DNA from 2 places in the Gallintestinimicrobium sp. genome. Region 2 is predicted to be linked to the other one. Evidence: predicted binding sites of a transcription regulator. Region 2 holds the regulator's gene; the other holds the start of a gene.
What was found. Region 2 encodes NrdR, which represses ribonucleotide reductase genes. Its sites were predicted from a motif close to CACAANATNTTGTG; they were not measured.

Region 1: nrdD (anaerobic ribonucleoside-triphosphate reductase) is a predicted target of NrdR. The motif match lies at 5,608-5,621, and genes of this name have one in related genera.

The regions. Positions count from the first base shown of each region.
Region 1 is NZ_JBKVPW010000010.1:106,327-112,994, reverse strand. Features, by position in the region: gene ACLTOQ_RS10230 (carbohydrate-binding family 9-like protein) at 185-805, opposite strand; gene ACLTOQ_RS10225 (chromate transporter) at 966-1,538, opposite strand; gene ACLTOQ_RS10220 (chromate transporter) at 1,535-2,104, opposite strand; gene ACLTOQ_RS10215 (LysR family transcriptional regulator) at 2,363-3,241, shown strand; gene ACLTOQ_RS10210 (class I SAM-dependent methyltransferase) at 3,526-4,389, shown strand; gene ACLTOQ_RS10205 (DUF2752 domain-containing protein) at 4,438-4,938, opposite strand; gene ACLTOQ_RS10200 (Crp/Fnr family transcriptional regulator) at 4,935-5,570, opposite strand; gene nrdD (anaerobic ribonucleoside-triphosphate reductase) at 5,800-6,668, shown strand, end outside.
Region 2 is NZ_JBKVPW010000002.1:351,178-357,845, reverse strand. Features, by position in the region: gene ACLTOQ_RS03425 (ABC transporter ATP-binding protein) at 1-436, opposite strand, end outside; gene ACLTOQ_RS03420 (ATP-binding cassette domain-containing protein) at 429-1,256, opposite strand; gene ACLTOQ_RS03415 (ABC transporter permease) at 1,261-2,064, opposite strand; gene ACLTOQ_RS03410 (ABC transporter permease) at 2,075-3,016, opposite strand; gene ACLTOQ_RS03405 (ABC transporter substrate-binding protein) at 3,023-4,546, opposite strand; gene nrdR (transcriptional regulator NrdR) at 4,741-5,202, opposite strand; gene ACLTOQ_RS03395 (helix-turn-helix domain-containing protein) at 5,398-6,234, opposite strand; gene ACLTOQ_RS03390 (glycoside hydrolase family 38 C-terminal domain-containing protein) at 6,346-6,668, opposite strand, start outside.

The DNA.
Region 1 (6,668 bases), on a different contig from region 2:
TTCATGCTCGCATGAGGATCTGTGCACAAGGAATCACGAAGGGAGCGCCAATCGATGAGCAAAAGGAGCTGCGCAAGCAGCGGAAAGCAGCGCAGCTGCGATTCATGACAATAGAATGTTCGCGGAGCGTACATTCTATTGTATCGCGAATGGCGCGGTGAACTGTGGCAAAAACTCGTCACACTTACTCCTCGATCTGTGCCTTCGCGAAGAATACCGGCAAATGGAAGTTCGGTGTCGGATTATCGATCGGAGACCAGGAAGCATAATGCTCAATTTCAGGAGTCTGGGCTATCTTATAGAAGTTACAGTAAAACTCGGTCTCCCCATCCAGCTTTTCCACTCCTGCCTCTTCCTTCAGATAGCTCTCAGGGATCAGATAAGTCAGTGTCCAGCTGTCCTCCTGTCTGTCCGCTTTGCAGTCTACAACCTGCAGATATTTCTCCGGCATCGGTTTACGGCCTTTTCTTCCCTTTCCATATGCTGCATACATCGCACCGTTGGAATTGACTTCAAAATTTAAATACATTACATCGTTGGTCAGCGCTTCACCCTTTTCGGGGAATGCAAGGAAAACCTCCATCGCGCTGTCCTCACAGACCATATCCATAAAATTGTGGTAAACGCGCTTCGGATCCTTTTCTTTGCAGACCAGCTTCACGAAAAGTCCCTGATCCTTCAGGTAGCCCATCCACCCGTAAGCCTCCGGCTTCTGCAGACATGTCCACATAAAATGATCCATCGAAAACCGCTGACAGGATTCGATTTCTTCCTTATTAAATATTGTTTTTACACGATACTCCATACGTCCCTCTTTTCTGCCGCGTTCCTAGACCGACGGCGTTTATTCATGACAATAGAATGCTCGCAGAGCGTGCATTCTATTGTTGGCTGCGCACTTTGAACGACATTTTACTGTGCCTCCGCCTGCGCGCATCCGGATGCTTTGTTCTATTCCTACCTTATCATACTATGCCAACCAGCGCAAGCACACCCTGCACTGCCAGCTTTGCAAAACCGCTCAGCACCATCACAAGAATCGGATTCCAGTTTTTCTTTTTTAACAGCCATACTGCGACAACAAAAATCACGATCGAATCCCACTTCGTCGACATAAAGCTCACCGCGTCGTTCCAGAACGCAGTGATCAGGATCGATACGCCTGCCGCAGCGATCATCGACACAACTGCCGGACGCAGCGTTTCCAGCGCGCCCTGCAGCATGCTCATTTTACGGTATTTTAAATAAAGATAGGACAGCACCGTTACCAGGATGCACGAGGGCAAAATACAGCCAAATGTCGCCGCCAGCGCTCCCAAAAAGCCTGCCAGCCGGATGCCGACAAACGTCGCGGAATTGACTGCAATCGGTCCGGGCGTCATCTGGGAAATTGTAATCAGGTCGGTAAATTCCGATCTCGACAGCCACTCATGCTGCGTCACTACCTGCTCCTGAATCAGCGGAAGCGCTGCATAGCCGCCGCCGAAGCTGAACATGCCGATCTGCAAAAAGCTCAGAAAAAGCTGCCAGTAAATCATCTCTTTTTCTCCTTTCTCTTCCGGATCAGGGTCCGTACCACTCCGAGCACGATGCAGAAGATCACGACATAGACCACGTTGACATTAAAAATGCAGACCGCAAGGAACGCTGCCGCCATAATTGCGAGGGATGATTTTTGCTTTCCTTCCACGATGCCGCTGCCCATGTCATAGACAACCGACGCAATGACCGCGCCGACGCCCGCCTGCATGCCGTCCAGCACCGTTTTTACAATATAATTAGAAGAAAATGCCGCATAAAAATAAAAGATCACCGACAAAATCACAAACGGCGGAATAATCGTTCCGATGATCGCTGCGAGTGCCCCTGCGATGCCCGCCAGCTTGTAACCTACGACGATTGCACCGTTTACCGCAATCGCTCCCGGCGCAGACTGCGCAATCGCCACCAGATCGAGCATTTCCTCTTCATCGATCCAGTGCAGCTCATCTACAAATTTCTTTTTCATCAGCGTGACGATGACGTATCCGCCGCCGAACGTAAACGTGCTTAAATACAGCGTGGAAAAAAATACTTTTCGGATCTTCGTCCATTTCTCCTTCATGCTTTCCTCTCATTTCTGCGCACGCTTTTTCGCATGCCCGCTGCTTCTGTTTGTTTCTAACATCGTACAGCCTCTTGTAATCGTTCTTATCATACCTTTTCTTGTAATATAAGTAAAATAGTATTATAGTATAAAATATATAATATTTTTATTACATAAGCTGTGCAGGAGCAGCCTTTTGACACCTTCGGTACAAATAACTGCGTGAAAATAAGCGATCACACTTATTTTTCACCCGATCACCTTGGAGGAACCGCCATGACTCTGCGTCATATGAAAATTTTTGTCGCCGTATATCAGCAAAAAAGCATCACCCTCGCATCGAACAGACTGCATCTGGCTCAACCGTCCGTCAGTCTGGCGATCAAGGAGCTGGAGGAATATTATCATATCCGCCTGTTCGACCGCCTCTCCCGACGGATTTACCCGACGGAGAACGGGCATCGCTTCTATGAATATGCACTCCATATCGTGTCACTTTTTTCAGAAATGGAAAACAAAATTCCCGCCTGGGATGCAAATGCCCCGCTCCATATTGGCTCCAGCATCACTCTCGGCACCTGCCTGCTCCCCTCCCTTGTCAAAACCTATCAGGAGCAGCACCCGGAAATCAAAATCTATGTAACGATCAAAAATACCGGCACAATCGAGCAGGCAGTCGTCGACAATCAGCTGGATTTTGCCCTGGTCGAAGGCACTGTCACTCACCCGGAAATCATTTCAGAGGTCTTTTCTGCCGATACGCTCTGCATGGTCGCAGCTCCCGGCCATCCGCTTGCCGCCAACCGGACGGTCACCCTCGCCGACGCTGCTTCCTGCCCCCTCCTTTTACGCGAACCGGGCAGTGCCGGCAGGGAAATCGTCGAAAGTCTCTTTTTATCCGCCGGTATCCAGATCACGCCCGTCTGGGAAAGCGTCAGCACCCTCGCCCTCATCCGCGCCGCCCAAAACGGTCTCGGCATCGCAATTTTACCGGAGCTTCTCGTCCGGGATGCACTGAAATCCGGAGATCTTGTCTCCCTTCCGCTTCCGCCCGACATCCTGACCCGCAGCCTATACCTGATCCGGCACCGCAACAAATACCTTTCGTCCTCCGCAGAGGAATTTCTGAATTTATGCCGGATGTGGAAATTTTAAGTGAGTGAACAGTAACGATTTTTTTCATCGCAACGCTCCAGCAATAGAATGATTGCTTTTTGGGCGTACTTCCTGTATGATAATCTCGTATTATTATCCTGTGTATACACGCGCAAATGCAGTTTTGCCCGGATACCTTGCAGATAATTCCTGTAACTATATTACTTACAAAATGAAGAATAAAGATTGAAAAATAAAATTTTTCAATCGCGAGATTTGTGTCTGTGCGCACTTGACACAAACTCGACATGCGCAAAAGGCGTGCGCAGAAATGAGAGGAAAATATGTGGATCGCAGATCAATGGAAAGATTATGAAGTGCTGGATACCTCCAGCGGAGAAAAGCTGGAACGCTGGGGAGATTATCTTCTCGTGCGTCCCGATCCGCAGGTCATCTGGAATACCCCCCGCAAAAATCCCGGCTGGAAAAAGAAAAACGGCCATTATCATCGCAGCTCCAAAGGCGGCGGCGAATGGGAATTTTTCAATCTGCCCGAGGAATGGAGCATCCATTACCGCGAACTGACCTTCCGTTTAAAGCCGTTTAGCTTCAAACATACCGGTCTGTTTCCGGAACAGGCAACAAACTGGGACTGGTTTGGCAACCTGATTGCCAACGCTGGTCGCCCGGTTAAAGTGCTGAATCTGTTCGCCTACACCGGCGGCGCTACCCTGTCCGCAGCGAAGGCAGGCGCGGCAGTCACCCATGTGGACGCTTCCAAGGGCATGGTTACCTGGGCAAAAGAAAACGCAGCGGCTTCCGGTCTTTCCGATGCTCCGATCCGCTGGCTCGTAGATGACTGTGTAAAATTTGTCGAACGTGAAATCCGCCGCGGCAACCACTATGACGGCATCATCATGGATCCTCCCTCCTACGGCAGAGGTCCTAAAGGCGAAATCTGGAAAATTGAAGAGAGCATCTATCCCTTCATCGAACTGACGACTCAGATTCTGTCCGATGACCCGCTCTTTTTCCTGATCAACTCCTATACAACCGGTCTACAGCCTGCTGTTTTAAACTATATGATGCAGACTGCCATTACGCCGAAATTCGGCGGACACACCGAAGCATCCGAAATCGGACTGCCCGTTACAGACAACGGACTGGTGCTGCCCTGCGGCGCGTCCGGACGCTGGAGCAAACAATAGAATGCACGCTCTGCGAGCATTCTATTGTCATGAGTAACGCAGCGTCTCTCACCCCTGCAGCATTCGAACCAATCCCAGAATCCACTTCCGATACCCCGGAATAAGCCGCTCCGCCAGACTGCCCGATGTGTAGCTAATCGGCGGCTCTCCGGGGAAGAAGCAATACATTCGATACAAATAGACTGCGACCATCAGCACTACAATCACGCCTGCAGCCTTCATCAGCCCTTTCGCTTTTTTCCCAAACCCATACCGCATAACCACCAGATAAGCAGCCCATAGAATCCACAGAAGCCCCAGCGGATTCATCTGCATTCCCCTCTGAAACTGCCCTGTGATAAAAAAGAATACCGCCCGCGTCATCCCACAGCCGGGACAGGGCAGACCAAATAAAAACACGGAGGGACAGAACGCATGAAACATCGCATGCGCTGCAATATCGTACAAAACAAACACGACAGCAAAGCCCCAATAATCCCCCACGTCTTTGCGAATTCTACCAATAATAGCTGTTGTTTTTTTATCTTCCCTTCTCCCTGATATCTTCACCGCAGTTTTTTCTCCTCCAGCCAGATTTTCTTCCCTTCCGTCCGAATCAGTCCTTCCTCCTTCATCCGTCCCAGTTCGCGCATCATCGCGCTGCGATCCACAAACAGATAGTCCGCACAGTCCGTATAGGAAAACGGTAAAGAAAAACCATCTCTGCCCTTCTGGTGGTTCAAAAACTGAAAATACGTCATCAGCTTCTGCCGCAGCGTCTTCTGCCCCAGCACATCCGCGTGCATCAGCGCACGTTTCTGGGTTCCCATCAGAATTTCCTCCAGAAGCTGCCCGCGCTTTTCATATTTTTTATAAGCCGACGACAGCTTTCTGTCGTTCAAAAAAGCGACCTGGCAGCTGGAACGCGAAATGACGTAGCATACGCCCTCCACATCCGGAAAGCATTTCCGTGTAAAACTCTCCTTCGGCTCATAATAATCCAGAATCCGTCGCTGTCCCTCCTGATTCATACTCTCCAAAAAGGCGGTTCCGCTCAGCATAACGCCCACATTGTCCGCGTCGTCGTCCTGATTCATCAGCACCTGGCGCTTTCCAAACGTCCGGATATTCAACATCCCGTCCGCTGCCAAACGCTCCTGCTGTTCTTTTGTCAAGTCCCAAAAGCCAATAAATTGTTCCATATTTTCACACCATCATGTAGTCTATTTTTGTGCAAACCACTATATTTTGTATTATATCCTATATTTGTTGCTTGTGCAACTATTTTATCAGGACTTCGGTTATATAATAATGCTTGCACTCCACAGTAGAAGAACACTGCCGGAGCATGTCAGATTTTATGTTAAATCTCGAGAAACTGTCATTTACTCCGTTTTCCGAGATTTTTGCACGAAAAAGGAGAGGTAGACTATGAAAATCATCAAGAGGAACGGCTCTGAAGCCACTTTCGATTCCGAAAAAATTGTGGCGGCCATCACAAAGGCCAACAACTCTGAGGAAGGAACCAGACTTTCTCCGGAACAGATTCACGATATTGCAGACTACGTCGAATATAAATGCAACAAGATCGGACGCGCTGTATCCGTAGAAGAAGTACAGGATATGGTAGAAAACCAGATCATGGCAACCGGCGCTTTCGACCTCGCGAAGCACTATGTCCAGTACCGCTATCAGCGCTCTCTGATCCGCAAATCCAACACCACGGATACCCGGATCCTTTCGTTGATCGAATGCAACAACGAAGAGGCCAAACAGGAAAATTCCAACAAAAACCCTACGGTCAACAGCGTACAGCGTGACTACATGGCAGGCGAGGTCAGCCGAGACTTAACCCAGCGCCTTTTACTGCCTTCCGACATCGTAGAGGCTGACCAGAAGGGACTGATCCACTTCCACGATTCCGACTACTTCGCACAGCACATGCACAACTGCGACCTCGTAAACCTCGAGGATATGCTGCAGAACGGCACCGTCATCAGCGAAACCAAAATTGAAAAGCCCCACAGCTTTTCCACAGCCTGCAACATCGCGACCCAGATCATCGCGCAGGTGGCAAGCAACCAGTACGGCGGACAGAGTATTTCTCTCGCACACCTCGCGCCTTTCGTACAGGTTTCCCGGGAAAAGATCCGCACCGAGGTTGCCGAAGAAATGAAAATTCTCAACACCCAGGCGACTCCCGAACAGCTCAACGATATCGTGGAAACCCGTCTGCACCGTGAGATCACCAAGGGCGTACAGACCATTCAGTACCAGATCATCACCCTGATGACCACAAA
Region 2 (6,668 bases):
TCTGCCCACCGGAAAGCTGATTCGGGTAACGGTCTGCAATTTTTTCATCCAGACCGACTTTTTTTAACATTTCGAGTACCTTCTGCCTCCGTTCTTTTCCAGGAAGCTTTCTCTGAATTCGAAGCGGTTCTTCCATAATCCAGCCGATTTTCTTCGCCGGATTCAGGGAGCCATACGGATCCTGAAACACCATCTGCGGACGATTGCCGGACACGATCACCGTCCCGGAGTCCGGCTTTAACAGCCCCAGAATTACCTTCGCGAGCGTGCTTTTTCCACAGCCGGATTCACCCACAAGCCCCAGCACTTCGCCTTTCTCCATCGTAAAGGACAGATCCTTTAACACTTCGTTGCGTTTTCTCTTTTCAAACAGGCTGTGCCGTTCCGAAAAAAAGCCGATTTTCAGATGCTCTGCCTTTAAAATCACGTCAGCCATGTGCTTCCTCCGTTTTTGCGCTACGTCCGGAATTCTTTTTGACACAGCGAGGAATTGCTGCAATCAGCTTCTGCGTATATTCCTGCTGCGGGTTCTCAAAAATATCCTCCATCGCTCCCTGTTCCACAATTCTGCCGTCTTTCATGACGATCACGCGGCTGCAGAGTCTGCGCACCAGGCTCAAATCATGGGAAATAAACAAAATGGCAGTTCCTTTTTTCTGGTTGATCCGCTTTAACAGCTTCACAATCTGCGCCTGAACCGTTACATCCAGCGCGGTCGTCGGTTCATCCGCAATCAGAAGCTTCGGCTCACAGATCATCGCAGCCGCGATCATGACGCGCTGTCTCTGTCCACCGGAAATCTGGTGCGGGTACGACTGATAAATCCGCTCCGGGTCTTCCAATTCCACCTGCTTTAACAGCGTCAGCGCCCGTTGCTTTCTCTCCTGCGCAGATAGCTCCGGATGATGGATGCGAAGCGGTTCTTCCACCTGCCAGCCAATGCGGTAAACCGGGTTTAACGATGTCATCGGCTCCTGAAAAACGACGGAAATATCGTTTCCCTGAAGCTCTCTTAAAAAGCTTCGTTCGCAGTGCAGCAGATCGGTTCCCTCGAATAAAATTTCTCCCGTTTTTTTCATATCATGGCGGGACAAAAGTCCGGCGATCGCCAGTGCGGTCATGGATTTTCCGGAACCGGATTCCCCTACCAGTCCGACGATCTCCCCTGCGTCCATATGGAGGCTGACCTGATGCACAACCGTTTCGGGCACCAGGTGATCATGAAATTCGATATTCAAATCCTTAACGTCAAGCATCGCCTTACTCCTTTTCCCGATCCTTTAATCCTTCTCCGAGCAGAGAAAATCCCAGCACCAGCATAATCAGAAAAATTCCCGGAAACAACGCAAAGCCCGGGGCAGAAAACAGATAGGTCTGTGCTTCCGACAGCATTCTTCCAAGACTGGACTGCGGCGGCTGCACGCCGATGCCCAGATAGCTCATCCCTGCTTCCGCCAGCACGGCATTGTTAAAGCCGATCATGATTGCAGACAAAAGCACCGGTACGGTATTGGGCAGGATATGGACAAACATAATTCGCAGATCCCCCGCTCCCGCCAGCTTCGCGCTTCTGACATAATCCATATTTTTACAGCGGATAAACTCGCCGCGGACAATTCTCGCAAAGCTCGGGATAAATGCAATGCCCAGCGCAATAATCACGTTCCATGTGCCGCCGCCAAGAAGGGTTACGAACACAAGCGCCAGCAGGATGCTTGGAAATGCAAACAGCACATCGTTGATGCGCATCAAAACTTCATCCAAAATTCCACCGAAATATCCGGTAAACGCCCCGATGATAACACCAAATACCGTGCCGATCGCTACTGTGCCAAGCGCCACGCAAAACGTCGTGCCGCCGCCTTTTAATACTCTGCTGAAAATGTCCCGTCCGAAATTGTCGCAGCCCATCAGATGCGAAAAAGAGACGCCGGATAGCTTTGCTGCGTTATCCATCGTCTCAGGATTATAGGGTGTCCAGAAAAAACCTACCAGAATCAGCGTCAGCATGATTCCGGTAAGCCAGAGTCCAACTGTCAGATTTTTGTTCATTTTCTTTTTCATAATCGCCTAATCAATCCAATGTAATTCTGGGGTCCATCTTCTGATACAGAAGATCCACCAGGAAATTTGTAAAAATAACGATAAATGCGATAAATACAATGATCGCCTGTACTACAGGATAGTCCCGGTTGGAAATTGAAGTCAGCAAAATCCTGCCCAGTCCGGGGATATTAAACACCTGTTCGATAACAATACTTCCCGCGACCATATCCGCAAGCGCCATGCCCAGGAATGTAATAACCGGGATGATCGCATTGCGCAGCACATGCTGGTACAGCACTCCTTTGGTATTATTCCCTCTGCTGTATGCCGTGCGGACATAATCCAGCTTCATCTCAGACAGCACGGATGTGCGCAGCAGTTTGATTGCCATCGCCGCTTTCGGCAGCGCAATCGCAACTGAAGGGAAGATCAGGTATCCCAGAAACCCTGCGACGCTCGTCGTATAGGACACATACCCGCCCGGTGTAAACAGATGCAGCACAAGACCGAACAGAAGCGTGATCAGGATGCCCGAAAAAAACGGCGGAATCGCCATGATCACCTGATCGACGATCAGGACGATACGATCCACCTTTCCACCCGCGTGATGCGCGCAGAACAGACCGACCGGAATCGAAACTGCCACCATAATCAGAAAGGACATCGCCGTAAGTGTCAGCGTGACCGGAATCTTTTCGGCGATCATGCTGCGCACCGACATCTGATACTTGTAGGAGGTTCCGAAATCTCCCTGTATAAAATTGACCGCCCAGCTGCCAAAGCGCACCAAGAGCGGTTCATTTAATCCCATCTGTTCCCGCAGCGCCGCCAGTTTTTCAGGGGTCGCCTGCGTGCCCAGCATCGCTGTGGCCGGATCTCCCGGTATTACGGCAAACGCCGCAAATACCAGGAAAGATACCACCAGCATAGTCATCACAAAACCAGCCAGTTTTTTTGCCAAATACTTCATGAATTTTTACTCCGTCTGTTCGTCAACGATATACAGCTTTGCAAAATCCTGTACATACAGCGGGTAGAACTCGTAACCGCCGTACTTTTTGTTCAGGGCTACAAAGGAAGGCAGATCCTGAATATATACGTTTGCCGCATCCTCTGCCAGAATCTTTTCACATTCCTTGTAATATTCGGTCTTTTCGTCATCGTCCGCGCTCGCTACGGCCGCTTCGTATGCTTCGTCATAGGCAGGATCATTAAAGTTAATGAAGTTATTGGAAGCAGTACTATCGAATCTGGACAGCAGCGCTGCTGCAGTCAGACTGGATGCGTCTACACCAACTACGGTCGCTTCGTAATTGCGGTCGGAATAAACGTCAGACAGCCAGCTCTCCCATTCGATCAGCTGGATATTGGCGGTTACGCCGATCTCCTTTAACTGTTCTACAATCACCTGCGCGGTATCGATATGCTGCTGATAGTTGGAAGGAACGGTCAGCGTAAAGGAAAATCCGTCCGGATAGCCAGCCTCTGTCAACAGCTCCTTTGCCTTTTCGATATTGGTCGCATACAGATCATTTAACTCTTCCATATAATATTTGCCGAACGACGGGAACATGCTGCTGCCGATCTGCGTTCCCTTGCCGTCGGAAATCATGTCCATAATGCCCTGCGGATCTACCGCATAGCAAAGTGCCTGGCGAACCCGTACATCGTTAAAGGGCTCTTTTGCATTGTTTAAATACATCGCCTGCACAAGGTTCATCGTACCTTCCAGCACATCGAAATCATCGGACAGCTGATCTGCCTGTGCCTGGGAAATTCTCGCAAACATATCAACCGAACCGCCGTTTAAGCTGGTCACAATCGTGTCCGCATTCGCGATTACCTGAAGCTTTACGGTATCGATGTTTGCCGGTGTACCCCAGTATTCATCGAATTTCTCTAAGATCACATTTTCCTGAGGGGACCGGGATACATATTTGTACGGTCCGGTTCCGATCGGATTGCTCTCCGGATCCTCGTTGGCTGCCGGAATGATCGCTGCGGTCAGGTAAGGGAGGAAGTCGGTATTTCCTTCTTTTAATACGATCTCAACGGTTTTCTCATCAATGATATTCACGCTGTCAATCGCCAAAAAGGCCGATACCAACGGGTCACCGTTACTGGTATCGGCACATCTGTCAATAGAATATTTTACATCTTCCGCCGTAACAGTTGTGCCGTCATGAAATTTTACCCCATCGCGAAGCGTGAAGGTATACACTTTTCCATCTTCCGAAATGGTATGGCTCTCTGCTACAGCATCGTTTAAATTTCCTTCGCTGTCAGGCTTTACAAGACCTTCGAATACATTGAACAATACCTCTTTGGTTCCCGCCGCCACTGCTTTGTGAGGGTCAAGACTGTCCACATCCTGAGGAATTCCAATGGTAATCTGAGAAGATTCCTTTCCCGCCTTATCACCCGAGCACGCGCCCAGTGCAATAGTCAGTGCTGCGCACACCAAAGTCAAAAGAACTTTTTTTCCTGCTTTTGTCTTCATGTGTTTCTCCTTTTTGATTTGATCTTTATTCAGTTGTACTTTTCGGTTGCGGCAGCTGTCCGCATCAAAAAGCCGGGTCGGGATACACCAACGCGTTTTTCATCGGGAAACGCATTCCCGTGTGACAAAAAACAGAGTGACGTTTTTCCCAACGCCCCACTTATTGTATACATGAGTGAATCAAATTGCAAGATTTATTTTTTCTTTTTTTCGACGGCCTTGCGCAGTTCATCAAAAAAGGTATTTACGTCTTTAAATTCGCGGTAAACAGAAGCAAACCGCACATAGGCAACCGCATCCAGATCCTTCATCTTGTTCATGACCAGCTCCCCGATCACGCTGCTTGGGATCTCCTTTTCTTCTCTGGAAAAAATATCTGTCTCCACTTCGTCGATCAGCCCTGTGATCTCGTTAGCGCTGACCGGACGCTTATGACAGGCACGCAGCACGCCGGCTTCGATCTTGGAACGGTCGTAGGGCTCCCGGTTGTTATCTTTTTTGATGACAATCAGAGGGATCGTCTCTACCTTTTCATAGGTCGTAAAACGTTTGCCGCACACATCGCATACCCGGCGGCGGCGAATCGCGTTATTATCATCGGATGGACGGGAATCAATTACTCTCGTATTGTCCCGACCGCAAAAAGGGCATTTCATCTTTCTGCTCCTGTCTGCCCGAACAGAAAAAATCCGGGCCGTTTCCATTCATTTCTCACACAGAAACTGCTATAGTTTCAGCACTTTCTACTATGAGTAAATTATAATGAAAACAGCCCGAGCTGTCAATCATTCCCTGATTTTGCAGACTTTTTCACGCCTGCCTTTTTTAGAAAGAATCCAACCTGCAGGAAGTTATTGTTTCTGTCCATATTCCGTCGGATAAACCGAACCGAATTTCCGGAAATTGCCCGGAGTCAGTCCCGTCGCCTCTTTAAAGCAGCTGTGAAAATAATTTTCATCCGTATAGGACAGCCGCTCTGCGATTTCCTGAATCGACATACCGGAATAGAGCAGATAGCGCTTTGCCGCTTCGATTTTCTGTTCTCGCAGATACTGATACGGCGTGATCTGATAGCGGTTCCGGAACTGGTTGATCAAATGGTTTCTGGAATAATGCAGGCTTTCACACAGCTGCTCTAACTTGACATTTTCCTCCACATGCAGATCGATCCATTCCTTAATCTGCTCCGGAAGCGTGCGGGTATGGCTGCTGCCCTGGTTATGAAGCTTCTGGAGGATCTCCAGCACTGCGACTGCCGTCTCGTCCGCCATTTTATCGTAATCCCCATCGAACTGCTCCAGGCGCTGCAGGAGTGCTTCCATCTGCCCGGAGATATCGCAGTTGTGCATCAGGTATACGGTTCGGTCCAGATAAGCAGAAAACATTGCTTCCGCCATCAGTCCGTTAAAGCAGATCCAGATCTTCGTCCACGGTTCCTCCTCATCCGACCAATAGCAGTGTGGGATGCCTCTTTTTAAAAAATAGACATCCCCCGCCCGCGGCTCCAGGCGTTGTCCGTCGATCACCAGCATCCCTTTTCCGCTGTAAATATATTCAAATGAATACAGATTTTCCGGCTTTCTCTCGATCCGATATGTCCCATCACAATAGGATACTCCTGCTAACAGGACGTTAAATGGCCGGTCTTTTTTTTCATAATTCCAAAAGCTGCAAATTTTTTCTGTCATGTCTTCCTGTCGTTCCTTTGTCACTTCTATACGGCGGAATGTCTGCATGCGGGCGATTCTGTTCTTCCTAACACTGGAATGCCCGAAGGGCGTGCATTCCAGTGTTGGAAATCAGTCCAACAGATCTGCTTCTGCCAGCTGTTTTGTCTGTTCGTCATAATGAAGCGTTTTGATCTCGAATCCTTTTAAAGATACCGGGCAGGCAACACCTGCAAACGGCAGTTCTACAACTGCTGTGGTATCTTTACCGGTGCTCTCATAAAGACGAAGCGTATATCCTTCCCCGTTTTCTGCCTTTTTCCATGCAGAGACCAGAACATTTGCCTGATCGACCAAAATTGCGGGCGATTTCTTTTCTCCGGCTCCGGATGCATTGAATGCGAGCACATAAGGCTCTTCATTATAAGCCTGTGCAGTGCGATCCACGTTGTCCA